DNA from 3 places in the Pseudovibrio sp. Ad26 genome. Region 1 is predicted to be linked to each of the others. Evidence: predicted binding sites of a transcription regulator. Region 1 holds the regulator's gene; each other region holds the start of a gene.

The links. The regulator PhoB, encoded in region 1, activates phosphate uptake and scavenging genes when phosphate is short. The targets are predictions, from matches to a motif close to TGTCATNNANCTGTCAT.
Region 2: PsAD26_RS29235 (DUF465 domain-containing protein) is a predicted target of PhoB. The motif match lies at 1,343-1,359, and genes of this name have one in related genera.
Region 3: PsAD26_RS01690 (GNAT family N-acyltransferase) is a predicted target of PhoB. The motif match lies at 1,141-1,157, and genes of this name have one in related genera.

The regions. Positions count from the first base shown of each region.
Region 1 covers NZ_LMCE01000047.1:362,408-364,677, reverse strand. The annotation lists gene PsAD26_RS08130 (GcrA family cell cycle regulator) at 1-519, shown strand, start outside; gene phoB (phosphate regulon transcriptional regulator PhoB) at 667-1,362, opposite strand; gene phoU (phosphate signaling complex protein PhoU) at 1,436-2,140, opposite strand; gene pstB (phosphate ABC transporter ATP-binding protein PstB) at 2,174-2,270, opposite strand, start outside.
Region 2 covers NZ_LMCE01000157.1:19,112-21,381, forward strand. The annotation lists gene PsAD26_RS26735 (acyl-CoA synthetase) at 1-1,082, shown strand, start outside; gene PsAD26_RS29235 (DUF465 domain-containing protein) at 1,145-1,315, opposite strand; gene PsAD26_RS26740 (DUF465 domain-containing protein) at 1,714-1,926, shown strand; gene purE (5-(carboxyamino)imidazole ribonucleotide mutase) at 2,050-2,270, shown strand, end outside.
Region 3 covers NZ_LMCE01000008.1:23,131-25,400, reverse strand. The annotation lists gene PsAD26_RS01695 (PAS domain-containing hybrid sensor histidine kinase/response regulator) at 1-1,025, shown strand, start outside; gene PsAD26_RS01690 (GNAT family N-acyltransferase) at 1,386-2,228, shown strand.

The DNA.
Region 1 (2,270 bases):
TGGGCAGACGGGTTAAGCGCCAGTCAAATCGCGGGGGAACTTGGCAATGTGACCCGTAATGCGGTGATTGGTAAGGTTCATCGCCTTGGTCTTTCAGGTCGCGCTAAGTCGGGAGGCGGCGCAACCAAAACGAGAAAGGTGCCTACCCCAACGGCAAGGGTTGTCACTTCAACCAAACCAACAGTGGCTGAAGCGATTGCAGCTGTTGCGCCTTCTCCAAGTCCCCGACAGATTCAGCCAACAATAGCAGGCGCCAACGCCCTTAAAGTTGAACCGATTGAAGCTATCCAACCAGAAATTTCTCCAGTCCCAACCTCCGATCTCTTTATTCCGGTTTCAGAACGCGCCTCCATCCTGACATTGAATGAGCGCACCTGTAAGTGGCCGATTGGTGATCCGAGTTCTGACGACTTCTATTTCTGTGGGCGCCAGTCAGATGCAGGCACACCTTATTGTGCGCATCACCGCAGCATTGCCTATCAGCCCGTCAGCGACCGCCGCAACCGCCGCGCAAGCTAATCTGAGCTGAAAAAGCAACGTATTGAGCCGGGTCCGAAGCCCGGCTTTTTGCTGTTTTGGGGGTTGCCAGCTGCTAATGTCGGTGACCTGTAGATATGAGAAAACCGCCCTTGGGCGGTTTTAGATTTCCTTTTGTGCCTTAAACACTTACCCAACAGCGAACTGGTCGTTAAAAGCGTATCCGGCGCCGCGGACGGTGCGGATCGGGTCTTTCATGCGGCCTTTGTTGATGGCTTTGCGCAGGCGGCCTACGTGGACGTCCACGGTGCGTTCATCTACGTAAACATCATGGCCCCAGACACCATCCAGCAGCTGTTCACGGGAGTAAACGCGGCCCGGTGCGCTCATGAGGAACTCCAGCAGGCGGTATTCTGTGGGGCCGAGGTGGATTTCGCGGCCTGTTCTGCGCACGCGGTGGGTTTCGCGGTCGAGCTCGATGTCGCCAGACTTGAGCATTGTGGAAACAACTTCTGGCAATGCACGGCGGAAGATCGCACGAACACGGGCCATAAGTTCCGGAACGGAGAACGGTTTGACGACGTAATCGTCGGCCCCGGTTGCCAGACCGCGGATGCGCTCGGATTCTTCGCCGCGCGCTGTGAGCATGATAATCGGCATGCGCTCGGTTTCTGAGCGTGCCCGCAAACGACGGCAAAGCTCAATGCCGGAGAGGCCCGGAAGCATCCAGTCCAGCAACAGCAGGTCTGGCTGGCTTTCCTGCAACAGGACTTCCGCCTCATCTCCTCTTGCGCACACGTCAACGGTGTAGCCCTCTGCTTCAAGGTTATAGCGCAGCAGCAGGCTTAGCGGTTCTTCGTCTTCTACAATCAGTATCTTAGGCATATTAAAGTGCTCTCTTTGCACCTTCTCTTATAAAGCAATTGCGTGTATTCTGCTCGTTATAAGTGAACACACTCTACACGGTTGTAGTCTGCGCCAGCTCGTCCGTCTTTGGACGATCTGTTGGAAGGTGGCTTCCGGAGATCATGTAGTAGATGTTTTCTGCGATATTGGTTGCATGATCACCGATGCGCTCAATATTCTTTGCGCAGAACAACAAGTGCGCGCACATGGTGATGGAGCGCGGGTCTTCCATCATGTAGGTGAGCAGCTGACGGAACAGGCTGGTGTAAAGCGCATCCACTTCGTCATCGCGGACATGCACCCGCTGGACAACCTCAAGATCGCCAGAGGTGTAGGCATCCAGAACGGCTTTGAGCTGTTCAAGTGCCAGATCAGACATGTGCTCAACACCCACAGCGAGCTGCTTGTTGTTGAATTCGGATTCAATGGCCAGTGTCCGCTTGCCGATGTTCTTGGCCATGTCACCGACGCGCTCCAGATCGTTGGAGATGCGCATGGCGGCGATGATGTCGCGCAGATCGCTTGCCATTGGCTGGCGGCGTGCGATCACGGAGATGCACAGCTCTTCCAACTCGGCCTGCATGTTGTCCAGACGTTGATCGGCAGCGATGGTACGTGTTGCCAGCTCACGGTCCTGTCTCAGCAGTGCGGTGACAGCGTCATGAACAAGGGTTTCTGCCAGTCCGCCCATTTCAACGACACGTCCGGCCAGTTCTTTCAGCTCTTCATTGAATGAAGAGACAATATGATCTTTCATCGGATATCTCCTTAGAGTACCGCTCTTTTATTTTTAACCAAAACGGCCTGTGATGTAATCCTGCGTGCGCTGGTCTTTTGGGTTGGTGAAGATGTCGTTGGTCAGCCCCTCTTCCACCAGATTACCCAGA
Region 2 (2,270 bases), on a different contig from region 1:
GGGATGCAATCTCACTCAACTACACATCGGGTACAACAGGAAACCCGAAAGGTGTCGTTTATCATCATCGTGGTGCCTACCTTCTCGCACAGGCAAACATCATCACCGCAGCCATGGGCAAAAAACCGATTTATCTCTGGACACTGCCAATGTTCCACTGCAATGGCTGGTGTTTCCCATGGGCTTTGTCCCTCGTTGCCGGAACGCACGTCTGCCTCCGCCAAGTACGACAAGCCCCAATCTGGAACGCGCTGGCGGATGAGAAAGTCACGCACCTCTGTGGTGCTCCAATCGTGATGTCTACGCTACTCAACACCCCTGAAGATCAAAAACGTGCATTCACCCACGATGTTGAGTTCTTCACTGCAGCAGCTCCACCGCCTGAAGCTGTTCTTGCCGCTATAGCAGAGGAAGGCTTCAACGTTACTCATCTGTATGGGCTCACAGAAGTCTATGGCCCAGCTGTCGTCAACGAATGGCATGACCATTGGAATGAGCTTCCACCATCGGAACAAGCTGCGTTGAAAGCCAGACAAGGGGTCAATTACGTCGCCTTGCAGGACCTTGCTGTGCTTGACCCCGAAACCATGAAACCAGCCCCTGCTGATGGAGAAACCATCGGCGAAGTCATGTTCAAGGGCAATGTTGTGATGAAAGGGTATCTGAAGAACCCAACGGCAACACAGGAAGCCTTCAGCGGTGGTTGGTTCCATTCAGGAGACTTAGGCGTTCAACACGAAGACGGATACGTCCAACTCAAAGACCGCTCCAAAGACATCATCATCTCAGGAGGTGAAAACATCTCATCCATTGAGATCGAGGAAGTCCTCTACAAACACCCGGAAATCTCCGCAGCAGCAGTGGTTGCCCGTCCCGATGACAAATGGGGGGAAACTCCCTGTGCGTTTGTAGAGCTGAAAGAGAACAGCAGTGTGACGGAAGACGATATCGTAACCTACTGCAAACAGCATCTGGCCAGCTTCAAATCACCAAGAACTGTTGTCTTCACAGACCTACCGAAAACCTCAACAGGCAAGATCCAAAAGTTCGTACTGCGCGAAGAAGCAAAAAAGATCGGCTGACCCTAAACAAAAAATGCGCCGCTAAAAGCGACGCATTTTCTATTCGTTTAAGAAAAAGGAAGCTACCCTGTCACTCGTATTCGCGAGATCTCATCCTTAAGCTTCAACTTTTGCCTTTTTAGATTGCCTAGTTCGATCTCATCCATCGAAGGATGGTGCTTGGCTGTTTCCAGCTCCCTCTCAATGGTAGCATGGCGGCGTTCCAGCTCAGTCAAATGCTCACGGATGGACATAGGTTTTGATCCTCCTACATTGTCTCTGTTACAGGTGGATGATGGCACCATTTTATTGAGTTGTCGAACTATGATTAGCTGTTTTTTTGGGGCCTCTACAACGCGAGATCGCTAATTCATGAAAAACTTAGGGAACTTATAAATGACCCAGTAAATTTAATGGGTTTCATATTCCACTCAAAAGAGAACTTCACTAAGTATTCAACCCTATATATACGCTGCGTAAATCCGTCATGAGACAACACTTCCTGTAAAAATCGAGAGACTCTTGTTCATCACCGCTGCACATTCGGTATACTGTTGCCGAGCGGTGAATTGCGACAACGCGCCCCACCAGATTTGATCAATGATGGGTCTCGTTGCACACAGACCGATATGTGTCATGTGAGGACAAAACGATGACGGAAGATACTCTCGATCAGGATAGCAAGCGTTCCGAGCTCGCTGAGTTGCGACAGGAGCATCGGGATCTTGATCATTCTATCGACGCGCTCATTGAAACGGGACGGGCGGATCTTCTCCAGCTGCAACGCCTAAAGAAGAAAAAACTGATGCTCAGAGACCAGATTCAAGTGCTGGAAACACAGCTCTTACCTGACATTATCGCCTAAATTAGAGGCAGAGCTCTAACCTTCGTATACTATTGGCATTTCTTATTGTAATTGGGTTGAAACACGCCGCGTTATTTCTATAATCCGCGCTTTCTTCCCAGACGCTCAGAGGGTGCCCGTTTTATGAACCGCACAGATCAGCCAGAAGTCGCTATCATCATGGGAAGCCAATCCGATTGGCCAACCATGAAAAATGCTGCAGATACGCTAGAAGCACTGGGAGTTTCCTATGATGCTCGCATCGTCTCAGCACATCGCACCCCGGACCGTCTGGTAGAATTCTCCAAAACAGCAAAAGAGAACGGCTTCAAGGTTGTTATCGCTGGCGCTGGCGGTGCAGCCCA
Region 3 (2,270 bases), on a different contig from region 1:
AAGATACTGGCCCTGGCATGGATGAAATCACCGCAGCTCGCATCTTCCGGGAATTTGAACAGGGTGAGTATGGCCGCGATCGCAAGTTCGATGGAGCAGGCCTGGGTCTGGCAATTTCCAAACGGCTGGCTGAGCTAATGGGAAGTTCACTCACCGTTCAGAGTCAGTTGGGTTGCGGCTCCACCTTCCTTCTTGAGATGCCTGTTGATGAGATTTCTGCTGACCCTGCCGAAAGTCATGAAGATCGCATCGCGATCGTAACCAGCAATCAGATTGAAGCCAGCCTTGTCCATAAAACGCTCAGCACCAGCGGGTTCATTCACACCAAGGTTCTGCAAGTAGACGAACTCGAAGAATTGCCTCTAACGCCACATTTTGACCGTTTGCTTGTTGGTGAAGAATATGTGGAACGCATTCGCAATTTCTATGGGCAGCAATCTGAGAGTGCGCCAGAGATCTTTGTCCTCATTAAACCTCAGGAGCGGGCACGGATTGCCGACATCAAGACCGGGGAGTTTTCTGGCTACTTGACCCGTCCTGTTCGTCGCAGCTCACTGCTTCGGGTGCTTTCACCAGGCTCGCTGCTGACAGATGAGGTTGATAGCGATGTAACAGAAGAAGAGGTGGCGCCTATACAGCAAGGCCAAAACACAAATCTCAATGTGTTAGTGGCCGAAGATAATCCAATTAACTGGATGCTGGTTCAAGCACTACTGGACAAACTGGGCCACAGATCAGAGCTTGCGGAGGATGGGCATAAGGCTGTTTCGCTCTGTGCCAGCGGCACATTTGATATTGTGCTTATGGATCTGCACATGCCCGGTCTGGATGGACTTGAAGCCATCTCCAAAATTAGAGGCAGGGAAGACAAATCTGCGTCGCAAGTGCCAATTTATGTTGTTTCAGCAGATGTTATGCCGGAGGCAAAAGAAGAGGCTCTTAAGGCCGGAGCAGACGGTTTTTTAAGCAAACCCCTAAAAAAGCAGGATCTCGAGGCTGTTTTAAAACGCTATGCTAAGAGATAGCTCGGTATATTTAGCCTGTTCAATATCACGAGGCGGTTGTTATACTCAGATTAACCGCGACCGCAGCATTGTTTAGCAAATGTGAGCGTCGTTACGCGGGTAAATGTTGGTGTTGTGTCACTCAACTGTCCTAAAATGGGCTTATATCACAGATTGACTACCCAAAATTGACATGGGTGACTCAATTGGTGCAAATTCAGAAAGGCGTTCTCATTATTGCAATGTTTCTTAAACACCTAAGCAATATGAGATAATAATAGTATGGCTGGATCTGGACATATTTCCCCGATGAAAGTCCTAAAAAAGTTCACACCGAGTAAGCTGTCAGGGCGACCTGCGCCGCGGTGGATCCCTCAGGCAATGCTTGGAAAAATGCCGGAGGCAGGACAAAGCCTTGGCAAAGTCGGACCACTCGAGGTTCGTCTTTCCAACGGAGCCAAAGAACTCAAGCAATCTCAACGTTTACGCTACGAAGTGTTTTACGAAGAAATGTCTGCAATTGCAGATGCACAAACGCAGTTGTCGCGGCTTGACCGTGACAGTTATGATGAGATTTGTGATCATCTGCTGGTCGTTGATCACAACAGCCAGGTTCGAAACAAGCCGTTTTCCAAGCTCAAGCCACAGATTGTAGGCACATACCGGTTGCTTCGTCAGGAACTTGCACAGCTCAATGGCGGTTTCTACACAGCAGGCGAGTTTGATATTCAAGGGATTCTGGATCGTCACAGTGATCTGAATTTCATGGAACTCGGTCGTTCTTGTGTTTTGAAACCTTATCGCACCAAGAAGACCGTAGAATTGCTATGGCATGGCATCTGGTCTTATGTGCTGACGCACAATGTAGATGTTATGATTGGCTGTGCCTCTATCGAAGGTACTGATCCTGATCTTCTTGCTGAGCAGCTTTCCTTCCTGCATCATTTTGCTGGTGCGCCGGAGGAATGGCATGTTTCAGCACTGCCGGACCAGTACGTGGAGATGAACCGCATTGCAAAGGACCAAGTGGATCAACGCGCTGCGCTGCGCTCTCTGCCCCCATTGATCAAAGGATATCTACGCCTTGGCGCCTATATCGGTAACGGAGCAGTTGTTGATCACCAGTTCGGTACCACTGATGTTTTGATCATCATGCCAGTGTCCAAGCTGAACTCACGCTATGTGAACTACTATGGTCAAGATGCCAGCCGGTATTCCAGCTGATCACAGAGCTACTAGTATCTCAAAATGGAGAGGGCGGGTTTC